2 regions of the Cetobacterium sp. ZOR0034 genome follow, and region 1 is predicted to be linked to the other one. Evidence: riboswitches for the same ligand, from Rfam matches in the RefSeq annotation. Region 1 holds a riboswitch; the other holds the start of a gene.
The links. Region 1 has a riboswitch for cobalamin ahead of L992_RS07345 (cobyric acid synthase). Riboswitches for the same ligand answer to the same signal wherever they lie in the genome.

Region 1 (7,767 bases):
ATGTTGAACATATTATTTATTGTAATTGCTATTTGCATAGTAGCGGTTGCATTTACTCCAAGTTGAGCATATGCAATAGAGAATGTAGAGATTCCTAGAATCCACATGATATCGTTGAAGATAACAGGAGATGCTATCTTGAAAAATTCTTTAAATTTTTGTATTGAAAGATTTTTGTAACTGTTGAATTTTGTAGCGATTACATTATCAAATTTATATATTGCAAATAGAATAAATGCTAGCTCCATAGTTCTAGATATTGTAGTTCCAAGAGCAGCTCCTGTAACACCGAGTCTAGGCGCACCGAATTTTCCAAATATAAATAGATAGTTTAAAATTCCATTGAATATAATTCCAACAATACTTCCATACATAGGTAGTTTTGTTTGTGCAGTACTTCTAAGAGCCATTGAAAATGCTAATGTTATCGATGATAAAATATAACTTACTGCAACGGTTCTAAGATAACTGACACCAAGTTGTGTAACTACTGGATCCTTTAAGAAAATATGTATTATGTTTTCTGGAAATAGTATGGCGATACTTGCAAAAAATATAGATACAACAACGGAAATAAGAAGAGATAAATCTAAAAATTCATGAATTTTTTTAATATCCTTTTTTCCCCAAAGTTGTGACATAAAGATAGAGGCACCCATACCAACTCCAGCAACTGAGTAGAAGAAAATCATATAAAATTGATTGGATAATCCAACAGCAGCAATTTCGCTTTCTCCGAGTTTTCCAACCATGATGTTGTCTAATAAGTTTAATGATGCCGTAATCAAACTTTGTAAAATGATTGGAATGGCTAGAGCCATTAACATTTTGATAAAGCTTTTTTCAAATTTAAATTTTTGAATCATATAACACTCCTTTTGTAAATTAAAGAGCAGATGGGTTATAAGCTGCCCATCTGCTCTTTTTATTTGTAATTATTATTTTTTCTTTTTTGCTTTGGTTTTAATTTTTTTCTTTGGTTTTCTAACGCTTCTTTCATCTTTATATTCAACATAAGATTTGATATGTTTATATTTCTCTATTAAAAGAGGGTTTTTAGCTACTGAGAATCCAAATTGTCCAATAGGTTTTTTAGACATTGGGAAATACTCTCCGTGGCAATAGTTTATTAAGTTAGCCCATTCGAAGTGAATCTTTCCCTTTTCATCGATTATATTTTTATTTATATGAGATCCAACAACCTCAGCTAAAAATAAATCATGAGTTCCTAGAGGTATGATTTGTTTAACTTTACATTCAATGTTTATAGGAAAATCCTCGATATAGGGTGAATTTACATGATGTCCTGGCTTTGAAGTTAAACCAAGATGTTTTATTTTATCGACATCTCTACCAGATATAACTCCACAATAGTCGGTTTCTCTAACTTGGAAAGTATTTGGAAGATTAACGGTAAACTCCATAGTTTCTTTTATATATTCATATGATAATCTTTCAGGTCTAATTGAAATTGAAAGCATAGGTGGGTTTGTACAGATAGTACCAGTCCATGCAACGGTAAAAGCATTTTCTTTACCATCTTTATTTTTAGATGTAATAACTACAGCTGGAACAGGATTTAAAACTACACTTCCTTTAAATAGTTCTTTAGTCATTTTGATTCCTCTTTCTTTAAATGTTTTATCTTATCTTTTTATTATACATCAATAATTATTCGATGTCTAGTTTCTGAAAGTAAAAAAAAGCTTGTAAAATTAAAAGAAACATTATATTAATATAGAATACTAAAAATAAAAAAGAGGTGAAAAAATGAAAAGATTAAGATGTGATGTTGGATTTGCGGATAGTTTATTGTTTTTATTAGGGTGGACACTATTAGTTGTAATAACTTTTGGATTGGCTTCACCATTCTTTTTATTCTCACTAATAAAGTTTATGATTAATAAAACTGTAATAGTGGAAGAGTAATAGATAGTTAAAAGGAGTGAATGAAATGAAAAAGATATTAATTGTATCAATATTTTCAGTTTTAATTTTATCAGGTTGCTCTAATGTAGGTTCTAATACAATAGGCTCAACAACAGTTGGTGCAGGAGCGGGAGCATTGCTAGGGCAAGCTATCGGTGGAGATAGTAAGGCTACACTTTTAGGAGCCGGAATAGGTGCAGCGGCAGGAGCATTAGTTGGATCAGTTCAGGATCAAACTCAAACGATAAAAGATGTGAATCAGCAACCGTATTACCAGCAACAACCACAATATACTCAGCCACAATATAATAACCAATATAATAATCAGCAAAATACAAAACCGTATTATAGTCAACCGTATTAAAAGATTAAAGAGCCTTCAATTGAAGGCTCTTTTTGTTATAATCTCTAACACAAATGACTAAAGATAGGTTTAAATGCATTATTTTAGTTTTGTTTATAAACGATAAATTTTAAAAATGATTGACTTGTACATTATCATTATGTATAATTATGATAAATATGTATAGTATTAATGGTTCAAGAAGTTGATTAAAAGGAAAGATGAGTGAAAATCTCACACGGTCCCGCCACTGTAAGGAGGACGAAATTAGACTAAGCCACTGTAATTTTATGGGAAGGCCTAAGAGTAGGATGAATCTGAGTCAGGATATCTGCCATCAATATTTTAAGAAAATATAAAATCTGCGGTGAACAGATTTATATTTAGATTTGTTTACATTCAATTCTAATTATAAAAATTTTATTCACTTTCGCACTTTTATATTTCCGCTAAACTTCAATTAAAGTTAGGAGAAAGATATATGAAACATAAGAATATAATGGTTGTTGGGACATCTTCAGGAGCAGGGAAGAGCATAACAGTAACGGGCTTATGTAGAGCATTTTTTAAAGACGGACACGCGGTATTACCTTTTAAATCTCAAAACATGGCACTGAACTCTTATATAACAAAATCTGGGCATGAAATGGGAAGAGCTCAAGCTGTACAAGCTGTAGCTTGTGAAGTGGATGCTCACTATACTATGAATCCTATTTTACTAAAACCAACTGGCGATAGAAGAATTCAGGTTATTGTAAATGGAAAATCTATCGGAAACATGGGTGGATTAGAGTATGGAAGTTATAAAACAGAGTTAAAAAAAGATATAATGCTTGCATATGATTATATAAAAAATAACAGTGAAATATGTGTTGTTGAGGGAGCTGGTAGTCCTGTTGAATTAAATATAAAGCAAGATGATATAGTTAATATGGGGTTAGCTGAGATGATAGATGCGCCTGTTATTTTAGTTGCAGACATTGATAGAGGTGGAGTCTTTGCTTCAATTTATGGGACAATTTGCTTGATGGAACCAGATGAAAGAGCTAGAGTAAAAGGTGTGATTATAAATAAGTTTAGAGGAAATGTTGATATATTAAAACCAGGGTTAAGTAAAATCGAGGAGCTAACAGGAGTTCCAATCTTAGGAGTTATGCCATACTTTGAACTAGACATAGAGGATGAGGATGGTGTTACAGAGAAGTTTAATAAAATAAAAAATAAAAAAGGTGAGATAAATATTTCGGTTATAAAATTGAAACATATATCAAACTTTACAGATATAGATGCTCTTTCAATAAATGAGGATGTAAATATAAAATATATTACATCAGCTCATGAATTAGGAGATGAAGATTTAATAATAATTCCAGGGTCTAAAAATACCATAGATGATTTGAAAGATATAAAAGAGAAAGGGATCGCTCAAGAGATTATAAAGCTTTCTAGAAGAGGCATTCCTATTGTGGGGATATGCGGAGGGTTTCAAATTTTAGGAGAGAGAGTTTTAGATCCGTATGGTATTGAAGGAGATATAAAGGAGCTACCTGGGTTAGGTCTTTTAGATATAGAAACTGTCATGGAAAAGGAAAAAGTTACAACTCAATACTCCGGAGTATTAAATGGTAACAGTGGTTTATTAGAAGGTATGGGAAGTATTTTTGTAAAGGGATATGAGATTCATCAAGGAGTTACATCTGGAAAAGAGATTTCGTGTACAGAGGATAATAGATTGATTGCAACAGTAAATGAAAATATATTTGGAACTTATCTACATGGAATTTTTGATAATACTGAGTTTTCTGATTTTATTTTAAATAAAATTAGAGAGAAGAAAGGTCTTGAAAAAAAAGAGTCTGAGATGGATTTTGATGAATATAGACTTCGTGAACTAGATAAATTAGAAGAAATATTTAGAGAGAATATAGACATGAAAGCTATTTATAAGATTTTGGAGGGCGAGGTATGAGCTTCACATTAAAATTTTTAATAGCGTATGTTTTAGATTTGATGTTTGGAGATCCGTATTGGTTTCCACATCCAGTTAGATTGATAGGTAACTATATAAATATAATAGAAAAAAATATCTATAAATTTAAAAATAAAAAATTTTGGGGAGCTATTATGGCTATAGTTGTTATAATTACAACGGCAATAGCTTCTTATTATATAGCTAAAAGCTCAGAATACTTAGAAATTTTCTTTCTTTATACAACTTTAGCAACAAAAAGTTTAGGAGCTGAAGGTATAAAAGTTTATAAAATTTTAAAAAGTGGCGATTTAGAAAGAGCTCAAAAAGAGCTATCATATCTTGTAAGTAGAGATACAGGCGAAATGGATGAGGTTCAAGTTGTGAGAAGTACAATGGAAACTATAGCTGAGAACTCTGTGGATGGGATAATAGCACCGATGTTTTATGCTTTTTTGGGAAGTTTAGTAATGATTGATGGAGTCTCTTTAGCATTACCTTTAGCTATGGGATATAAAGCTATAAATACTTTAGATTCTATGGTTGGATATAAAAATGAAAAGTATATTGATTTTGGAATGGCATCTGCAAAAATAGATGATCTCTTTAATCTTATACCAGCTAGATTATCAGGAGCTTTAATTATTCCAATAGCAACTTTTCTTTTGGGAATGGGAATGAAAAAACCTTTAAAGATATTTTTTAGAGATAGAAAAAATCATTCGAGTCCAAATTCTGGCCATCCAGAAGCAAGCTTTGCAGGAGCTATTGGGGTTCAGTTTGGAGGAAAGACTAGATATTTTGGAAAGCTTTATGAGAAGCCAACAATAGGAGATAAAATAAAAGAGTTTGAAAAAGAGGATATAAAAAAATGTTATAAAATTATGTTTATGACATCTTTGGTGGGAGTTGTTTTATTTAGTAGTTTAATACAATTAGTATAAAGATGGGATGTGAGAACATGGATTTACATGGTGGGAATATTTATAGATTGAAAAGAGAGGATGGAGTAGAGGTATTAGATTATAGTTCTAATATAAATCCTTTAGGGGTTCCGGAGAGCTTTAAGAAAGCAGTTATAGAAAATTTCGAAGCTTTGGAGAAGTATCCGGATATAGATTATGTAGAGTTGAGACAATCTATAGCAAACTATAATAGTTGCTCAATAGACAATGTTGTTGTTGGAAATGGAGCCACAGAAGTTTTATTTTTATATATGAAAGCTGTAAAAGCTAAAAAAGTGCTTATAATAGCTCCAACTTTTGCAGAGTATGAAAGAGCAGCAAAAGCAGCAGGAAGAGATGTAAAATTTTTCCCACTGAGTAAAGATTTTTCATTGAATGAGAATCTACTAATGGATTTTATAACTGATGAAGATGTGGTTGTAATGTGTAATCCAAATAATCCAACAGGAAAATTCCAAGATTTAGATAAAATAAAGAGGATAGCTAATTTTTTAGAAAGAAAAAATAAAAAATTATTTGTAGATGAAGCGTTTATAGAATTTGTGGACGGGTGGAAAGATAAAACTTCTTTTTTATTAAAGCATAAAAATATTTTTATATTAAGAGCTCTTACTAAATTTTTTGCTCTTCCAGGGGTTAGATTAGGTTATGGTTTAACTTTTGATGAAGCTATTTTAGAAGAGATAAGAAATATAAGAGAACCTTGGAGTGTAAATGGAGTAGCAGAGATTGCAGGAAAAACCATGTTATTAGATAATCTATACATTCACGAGACAGAGGCTTGGATAAAAAAAGAGAAGATTCAATTTTATGAGGAACTAAAAGCTTTAAAAGGAATTGAAGTTACACCAACAGAGACGAATTTTATCTTAGTTAAGTTGTTAAATGATGATGCTAAAAGTTTCAGAAAGAAGATGATAGAGAATGGTGTGCTTGTTCGTGATGCATCTAACTTTATGTTTTTAGATGAAAGCTATATCAGGCTTGCCATAAAAGATAGAAAGAAAAATGAAAAGGTATTAGAAGCTTTAAAGAAGGTGCTTGGAGAATGAAAGGATTCGTTTTAGCTGGAACAAGAAGTGGGATAGGAAAGACAACAGTTTCTATGGCTCTTATGTCAGCTTTTTCAGATGTTTCACCATTTAAAGTTGGTCCTGATTATATCGATCCAAGTTTTCATAAGTTTATAACCGGAAATAACAGTTATAATTTAGATCTTTTTTTGATGGGAGAAGAGGGAGTAAAATATAGTTTTTTAAAACATAGAAAAGAAATATCTATTGTTGAGGGTGTGATGGGGCTTTATGATGGGCTTGGAAATTCTTTGGATAACTATAGTACTGCACATCTTTCAAGGGTTTTAAATCTTCCTGTAATATTGGTGGTTGATGCGATAGGTAAAAGTACTAGTATCGCAGCAGAGGTATTGGGATATAAAATGTTGGATCCAAGAGTCAATATTGCTGGAGTTATAATAAATAGAGTTAGCAGTGAAAAATTGTATTTTATGTTGAAAGAGGCAATTGAAAGTTACACAGACATTCCTTGTATAGGATATTTAAAAAAAGATGAAAATCTAGGAATTAGCAGTAGACATTTGGGATTACTTCAAGCTGATGAGGTCCAAGATTTAAATGAAAAAAAAGAGTTGTTAAAATCGGAGATCAGAAAAACCGTAGATTTTGAAAAACTCGAAAAACTTATTGGAATAGAAACGGATTTTGAATTTGAAGATATTTTTAAAAAGTTTGAAAACAGATTCTCAGAAATAAAAATTGGAGTAGCAAAGGACAAAGCTTTTTCATTTTATTACGAGGATAATTTAGAACTTTTAAAAAGAATGGGAGCTGAACTCGTAGACTTTTCACCGATAGAGGATGAAAAAATTCCAGAAGTTGATTTTTTATATTTTGGTGGAGGTTATCCAGAAAATTATTTAGAAAAATTATCATCTAACGAATCGTTTAAAATCTCTTTGAAAGAGTTTCATAAAAATGGAGGATATATATACGGAGAGTGCGGTGGATTTATGTACCTGAGTAAGGGTATAAAAACTTTAGACGAAAAATTTTATCCGTTAGCTGAATTGATAGATTGTAGTACGAAGATGACCGGTAGATTATTTATAAGTCGATTTGGATATGTAGATGTTGAATATAAAGATTTAAAAGGGAAAGCTCATGAGTTTCATTACTCAACAATTGATGAAGTTGGACAGTGTGAAAGAGAATTTAAGTTAAAGAAGTTAGATGGAAGAGAGTGGTTATGTGGATATAGAAATAAAAATTTAATCGCAGGATATCCTCATCTTCACTTTTTTAAAAATATGGAGATATTAATTGAAATTTTAGAAGGAGCAAAAAAATGTCGTATATAAAAAAACCACAAGATATAGAGATTAGAAGTTTTGAGATAATAGAGGAGGAGTTAGGGAAAAAGGCTGAAGAGTTTTCAGCACAGCATCTTCCTGTAGTAAAAAGAGTAATTCATACAACTGCAGATTTTGAATATGCAGATTTGATAGAGTTTTCTGAGGATGCAGTAGAATCTTGTTTAGAAGC
Region 2 (7,767 bases), on a different contig from region 1:
TCTATAATAATTTTTTATCCCTTCATCATTATAAAAATCCTCTTTAACTTTCTTCCAGTCACCTTTCCAAAATTCCAACCACGTTGGATAATATAAAAGATGCACTCCTTTTACTGGATAATTTCGGTACTCTGAAAAATCCAAGTGATCTCCAATAATTGTTTCTATTCCCGATATACCTTTTTGACTAAGTTGACTATATATAACTTCAAACTCCTGCTGCTCATTTTTCTTGGGTACAAAACTAAATGTTATCATCTCTTCAACACTTCCTTTAATGCTCTTAAAGCTTTTAAAACCCTTGTTGATGGTCTATTAATGCTTTCATCAACAAAATAAACATTTCTATTTTTTATAGCATCTACCTCTTGCCATTCAACTCTTTTTAATATCTCTTCTATCATATATTTTCTATCTTCGCCTACTAATATAATTTCTGGATTTTTTTCTAGAATAGATTCTAATGGTGGTGAAATCCATCCCTTCTCACTTTTAAAAATATTTCTTCCACCTATACTTTCTAAAGCATCGTTTAAAAAAGTTTCAGCTCCTGTTGTATATATAGGGCTATCCAAAATTTCAAAATAAACTCTTTTATTTTCTAAATTTCTATTTGAAACTATCATCTTCAACTCTTCAATAAATCTATCCTTCAATTTTTGGGCCTCATCTTTTCTATTTAAAACTTCGCCTATCTCTGTTACAGAATCCGCTACTTCAGAAAGTGATTTTGGACTTTTAATAACATACACTGGAATTCCAACTTCATCAAAAAATTTTAAACTTTCTTTTCCTTTTTTCAAATTATGATGAGATGAAATTACTAAGTCTGGCATTAATTCTACTATCTTTTCCTCATTCAAATCATCACTTCTTAAAAAACCTTTTCCCTTTAATCTTTCATCTACTTTTTCTGAATAACTATCTACCCCTATTAGCAAATCTACTAAACCCATGTCTACAATAATCTCTGTATTAGATGGTACAGTCGATATTACTCTTTCAATATTTTCTGGTATTTCAATTACTCTTCCTGTACTATCTACTAATACTCTTGAAAAACAAATTGTGAAAATGAAAGTGTTTAATATCATTATTTTTTTTAACATTGCCCTCTCCTTCAAATAATATGAAAAATGCCCCTTTCAAACTTTGAAAAGAGCATCTCTTTCTTAGAAGCTGTACTTAACTCCTAAATAATAATTTCTTTCTGCTGCTGGATAATATACTCTTCCAAATCTTGGATCCCAACTACTCGCTTCTTTATATCCTATGTAATCATAATATTTTTCATTAAATAGGTTATTTACTCCTACACTTACAATTAATCCATCTTTAAAGTCATATGACATAGATATTCCACTTATTAAATAACTATTCACTTTTTCTCTTATATTTTCTTCATCAGATGCATCAAAAGCTTTACCATAATACTCCCAAGAGTTATTTAAAGTTAACTTATCATTAAATCTATAATTAAAGTTCAATACTCCCTTTACATTTGGAACCCCTGGAATATCCTTTCCATCTTTAAACTCTGTTCTCATATATGTCAATGATTCTGAAATCGTCAACTTATCAAAGTAGTGCTCTAATGAAACCTCGATTCCTTTTCTTTTACTTGTTCCATCTAAATTTCTATTACTTTTCTCATCAGTTGAATCATTTTTTCCATAAAAAATTTCGTTCTCAGTCTCAATATAGAATACAGATGTCGAAACATATGTATTTCCTATGTAATCCTTTACTCCAACTTCATAAGTTTCTGTTCTTTGAGGTTTATATTCTCCATCCCAAGCACGAATCTCATCAGTATTTGGAGCTCTAAATCCTGTTGTATAACTTACATAAGTCGATCCTGAATCTGAATATAGATAACTTCCTGTTAGCTCAACTGCATCCTCTTTAAATTTTTTGTTATATTTTATTTTATTTTTATTTTCATCATCCTTCAAACCATTGTACTCTATATTTTGTCTTCTATACCCTTGGGTAAATCTAAACTTATCAATAGTATAACTATTTATTAAAAATCCACCCAATGAATCTTTTTCTGCCTTTCCATTTCCATATGCAAAATCCGTTGTATGTCCTTTATAAATATCTCCGCCTATAACAACATAACTATCATCTAAGTAAGAGTATTTCAATTGTGGTTTTAAGTATTTTATCTCGGTTTTATAGTTACTTCCATTTGAAGAGTATCTTTCATGAGTAAATGTTCCTAATAATTTAAATTCTAAATTAGAATCAATATTATATACATAATCTCCAGCAAAATCATTTTTCTCTGTTTTCCCATCAACTTTCCATGTCTTCGGGTTACTTGAAACTTGAGTTCTATCTCCGTCAACCTCTTCTCTTGTTAAACTTCCAGGAGCTCTAAACTCATTATTCGAATAATTATATTTAAATCCAAACTCTCCATCTGCTAACTTATATCTTGTTCTAAGTCCAAAACTTTCTAAATCATCCTTAGCATAATCTCTATATCCATCTTTCTCTTTTTTTAAATAATCTAATTCTAAAGATAGTTTGTCGTTAATCTTAGTTCCATATATAGCCTGCTGTTTCTTTAACCCATATGATCCTATTTCACTATTTAAGCTACCATAGTTCTTTTTATCCTTTGGCATTTTAGTTACAATATTTATTGTTCCACCAATCGCTCCATCTCCATATAAAACAGAACCTCCCGAAGGAATAACCTCTATTCTTTCTATATTATCTACAGGGATTGAACTTGTTTTATATCCTGATAAATCTATTGAGTTTATCGGTGCCCCATCTACAAGAACTATTACATTTGATTTTGCTGTTGCTCCTTGCCCTCTCATATCAAAAGCCGCATCTGCTCCACCCATCTCTTTAACAGTTACACTCGATACTAATTTTAAAGCTTCCGCTACTGTCTTCGCTCCTCTTTGCTCTATCTCTTCGGCCGTTAAAACAGTTATATTTTTTGGAATATCTGCTACTGTTGCAAAAGTATTTTCACTCGTTATAACACTTTCTTCTAGCTTTACAACTTTTTGTTCTGCCACAGCTAAATTAGCTACAACAACTAATGCTCCTAATAAAAATTTTTTATTCACTTTTTTTAATCCTCCCATTCTGTCACTCGCAGATTTAAATTTTATGGCAGGTATCCTGACTCAACTTCATCCTAACAATAGCCCTTCCCAGTTTCCCAGTGGTTTTACTATCTTCGTCCATTTCACAGTGGCGTGACCGTTTAAGATTCTCACTTAATTCCCTTTTAATTTCAAAACCATACTAATTTATTATACTACAATTATTTTGTTTTTAAAAGTTTTAACCTTTTAACGAACATGTTTTTTTAAATAATCTTGATTTTTTTCTATTATTTCAGTATAATCTAAAATTATGTTTTAATAGGAGGTCTTATGAAAAATATAGTTCCAGGTTATTTTTATATTTTTGATACTCCACTCGGATTACTTAAAATAGAAGCAAATGAAGAAGAAGTCACAAAAATAGAACTCAACAATCCCTCTTCAAATAGAACCTTTAAACTTACAAAACTTTTAGAAAAAGCTTTTAAAGAGATTGAAGAGTTTTTAAACGGAAAAAGAAAATACTTCACTTTTAAAATAAATCCATCAGGAACAGAATTTCAAAAATCTGTTTGGAATGCTCTTTTAAAAATACCTTATGGTGAAGTAAAATCATATAAAGACATTGCCATCGCTATTGGAAATCCAAAGGCTTGTAGAGCTGTCGGAATGGCAAATAATAAAAATCCAATTCCCATAGTTATTCCCTGTCATAGAGTTATTGGTAGTAATGGAAAATTAACAGGTTACGCGTATGGATTAACTTTAAAGGATGAATTATTACATTTAGAAAAAAAAGGTACAAAATAATTTTGTACCTTTTTCATTATGCTTCAACTACCCTTTTACAGAATACTTTCTCAGCTATATAAACTGTTATTAAATTTGTCATAAATCCTGGTAATAGCTCATACATATAAGCATCTAATCCAATAACTTTCCAGATTAAAAACACAAATGTCCCCACTAAAATTCCTGATAAAACACTTTTTGCACTTACATCTTTTAAATATAAAACACCTATTATTGCTGGTCCAAATATTGTCCCAAATCCTCCCCAAGCATATGCAACTAGCGATAAAACTTTAGCATTTTGATTAAGAGCAAATAATAAAGCTAGTAATGCAATCACTACTACACAAACTCTACCTACAAACATAATCTCTTTATCTGTAGCATCTCTTTTTATATATTCATAAAAATCTTCAGTTAATGTTGTTGATGATACTAATAGTTGAGAATCTATTGTAGACATTATTGCAGATAGTATTGCTGCTAATAAAATTCCAGCCACCCAAGGGTTAAATAACTCTTTTATCATATAAATAAATATCTTCTCTGCATCTCCACCAAGTTGACTTACCTCTTTAAATAAAGGAATTCCTAATAATCCAATTGCTATAGCTCCAATTAGTGATATTAATACCCAAATCATAGCTATTCTTCTAGATTTCTTTAACTCTTTTACATCACTTATACTCATAAATCTAACTAAAATATGTGGTTGTCCAAAATAACCCAATCCCCAAGCTAAAGATGATAAGATACCCATAACTCCAATATTCTTTCCACCTTGTTTAAATATATCAAAAGTTATTCCCTTTAACTCTATTCCTTGCTTCACAGTTTCTAAATCTCCTATTTTATAATAAGCCATTACTGGAACAGCTATTATTGCCATAAACATAAGAGCTCCTTGGAAGAAATCTGTCCAACACGATGCCAAATATCCACCCATAAATGTATACACAACGATTGTTACTGCTCCGACTACAACTGCCACCTTATAATCTATTCCAAGTATCGACTCAAATAATTTTCCAGCAGCTACTAATCCAGATGAAGAGTATATTGTAAAGAAAAATAGTGTTCCTACAGCCAAAATTTTTCTAATAGTTCCCTTATCATCTTTTAATTTTCTTTCTAAAAATGTTGGTAAAGTCAATGTATCTTCAATCTCTGTTTCTACTCTTAATTTTGGTGCTATAAACTTCCAGTTTAAATAAGTCCCTATTGCAAGACCTATTACAACCCAAATCTCCCCAAATCCTGAAAGATAAACAGCTCCAGGTAAACCCATAAGCAACCAACCACTCATATCACTAGCTTGTGCCGATAATGCAGTTACCCAACTTCCTACTCCTCTTCCACCGATTAAGTAATCCTCTGAACTGGAGGTTTTACCATAAAAGTAAACTCCCACTCCTATTAAAAATATTAAATACGCTCCAAATGTTATAAATGTTTCTACTCCTATCATTTTTCTCCTCCGAAATTTTTTTTAAATAAAAAGAGGGTCACCTAAGTACAACTGTACCTAAGTGACCCTCATTAAAAGAATCCTATAAAAATAATCTTTTTTTAAAGTTATTTCCCCTTAGATACAGATCCAAATTTGTAACACAAAATGGATCTGTATCTAAACATAAACTAATGCTTAAAACACAAATCCCTATCTAGGGGGGATGGGTTGTCTATTTACATTGTTAGAAATAACTTGATTTTTTTTCATTAGAACTCTCCTTGAATTTTTATTTTATTTATATTACCATATGAAAATAATTTTGTCAAATTTTTGTTACCAAGTTAAAATTCCCTCTTCAGAATTATACACATTTTCAAATCCCTCTTCTAATAAAATCAGAGCTGCAGACTTTGAACGAACTCCACTTCTACAAAAAGTTATATATGTTTTATTTTTATCTAACTCGGTAATTCTCTCTCCTAGTTCATGAAGTGGAATATTAATTGTCTCATTTAAAGATTCATCCCAATACTCCTCTTCTGTTCTAACGTCTAAAAGTACAGTATCTTTATCTTTAAGAAGATTTTTAACTTCCTCTTTTATCAATGTTTTATAATTTCTTTTCTGCATCTTTTTCCTCTTAATTAAATAAAGGTTTAATCTCCTCTATCCAAGCTTTTATTCTATCTGGAGTTTCATTATCTTGATTACTCTCATCTAGGGCTAATCCTACGAATTGATCTCCTACTATAGCCTCTGTTTCTTCATAAGAATATCCTACTGTTGAAGTAAATCCTACTATTTTTGCTCCATTCTTCTCTACAACATCATAAAGTTTTCTCATAGCACCAACATAAGACTCTCCAAATGCAAATTGATTTCCTACTCCTACAATTCCTACAACTTTTCCTGTAAAATCAAGTGTTTTAAAAGTCTCATAAACAGTTTCCCAATCTCTTTGTAACTCTCCTACACCATAAGTTGGAGAAACTAAGATAAGATTATCTAATCCTGCCATCTCATCTATTCCGTTGGCTACGTCAAAAACTTCATAATCTTGTCCTCTTAAATAAAACTCTATTTCATCAACAATCCCAGCAGTTATTCCTGAAGTTGTTCCATAAAAAATTCCTATTTTTTTCATATTAATTTCCTCCACCATTCTTTAAACCAGTTATATCTTTTATCACTTCACTTGCTATAATAAGTCCTGCAACTGAAGGTACAAATGATATACTTCCTACATTATTTTGTTTTGCTCTATCGCCCTCTGAACTTTTAGGTTTCATCGGTAACTCTCTCGAGAATAATACTTTAACTTTTCCTATTCTTCTTTTCTTTAATTCCGCTCTCATGACTTTCGCTAAAGGACACACTGACGTTTTACTAATATCTGCAATCTCTAACATCGTCGGATTTATTTTATTTCCAGTTCCCATCGATGAGATTATTGGAATTTTTAATTCTTTGGCTATTGTTATCAAATCTAACTTAGCTGTAACTAAATCAATAGCATCAACTATATAATCATATTTTTTATCTTCTGAGAAGAACACTTCTTTTTTATCTTTAAAAAACTTTTCTTTATAGGCATTAACCTTTATTTCTGGATTAATTGAAAGAGCTCTCTTTTTTATCACTTCAACCTTATCCTGACCAATAGTATCTTGTGTTGCAATAACCTGTCTATTTAAATTTGTTATATCTACAGTATCAAAATCAACAACTGTAAGTTCACCTACTCCGGCTCTTACTAAAGACTCAACTACAAATCCTCCCACTCCTCCTACTCCAAAAACAAGTACATGTGAGTTATTCAGTTTATTTAGATTCTCTTTACCTATCAATAGTTCTGTTCTTTGAAAAATCATCTATATACCAACCTTTTTCTAATTCTTTACTAATTCCATAAAGATTATATACCAAAGAACTATAAAATACAAGTTTTTCTTTTAGTTCTTGACATTTTTTTAGAGTATATGATATATATTTTCTTAGCCACAAGAAGTGTGGAGTGCTATTTTAAGGAGGACAAGATGAAAAAAGAAACTAAAGTATTTCAAGCAGAAACTAAAGAACTTCTGAACCTTATGGTTCATTCAATCTACACTCACAAGGAGATCTTTTTAAGAGAGTTAATTTCTAATGCTAGCGATGCAATTGATAAACTAAAATTCAAGGCTCTTACAGATACCCATATTTTAGATTCTTCTAAAGAACTTAGTATATCTATCATTCCAAATATAGATTCTAGAACATTAACTATCAAAGATACGGGTATTGGAATGACTTTTGATGAAGTCGTTGAAAACATTGGTACAATCGCAAAATCTGGATCAAAAGCTTTTTTAAACTCTTTAGAGGAAGCTAAAAAAAGTGGTGATTTAAATATAATCGGTCAATTTGGAGTCGGTTTTTACTCTGCTTTTATGGTAGCGGACAAAA

Region 2: another riboswitch for cobalamin. It lies ahead of L992_RS00850 (TonB-dependent receptor); the one in region 1 lies ahead of L992_RS07345 (cobyric acid synthase).

Annotation. Positions count from the first base shown of each region.
Region 1 covers NZ_JTLI01000033.1:3,891-11,657, forward strand. The annotation lists gene L992_RS07330 (MATE family efflux transporter) at 1-866, opposite strand, end outside; gene L992_RS07335 (flavin reductase family protein) at 939-1,616, opposite strand; gene L992_RS13490 (hypothetical protein) at 1,771-1,929, shown strand; gene L992_RS07340 (YMGG-like glycine zipper-containing protein) at 1,955-2,293, shown strand; cobalamin riboswitch at 2,449-2,626, shown strand; gene L992_RS07345 (cobyric acid synthase) at 2,754-4,241, shown strand; gene cbiB (adenosylcobinamide-phosphate synthase CbiB) at 4,238-5,185, shown strand; gene cobD (threonine-phosphate decarboxylase CobD) at 5,203-6,258, shown strand; gene L992_RS07360 (cobyrinate a,c-diamide synthase) at 6,255-7,583, shown strand; gene L992_RS07365 (precorrin-8X methylmutase) at 7,571-7,767, shown strand, end outside.
Region 2 covers NZ_JTLI01000002.1:59,789-67,555, forward strand. The annotation lists gene L992_RS00840 (TIM barrel protein) at 1-258, opposite strand, end outside; gene L992_RS00845 (ABC transporter substrate-binding protein) at 255-1,109, opposite strand; gene L992_RS00850 (TonB-dependent receptor) at 1,173-3,095, opposite strand; cobalamin riboswitch at 3,123-3,291, opposite strand; gene L992_RS00855 (methylated-DNA--[protein]-cysteine S-methyltransferase) at 3,408-3,887, shown strand; gene putP (sodium/proline symporter PutP) at 3,904-5,337, opposite strand; gene L992_RS00865 (rhodanese-like domain-containing protein) at 5,656-5,952, opposite strand; gene L992_RS00870 (flavodoxin) at 5,963-6,466, opposite strand; gene L992_RS00875 (ThiF family adenylyltransferase) at 6,468-7,193, opposite strand; gene htpG (molecular chaperone HtpG) at 7,359-7,767, shown strand, end outside.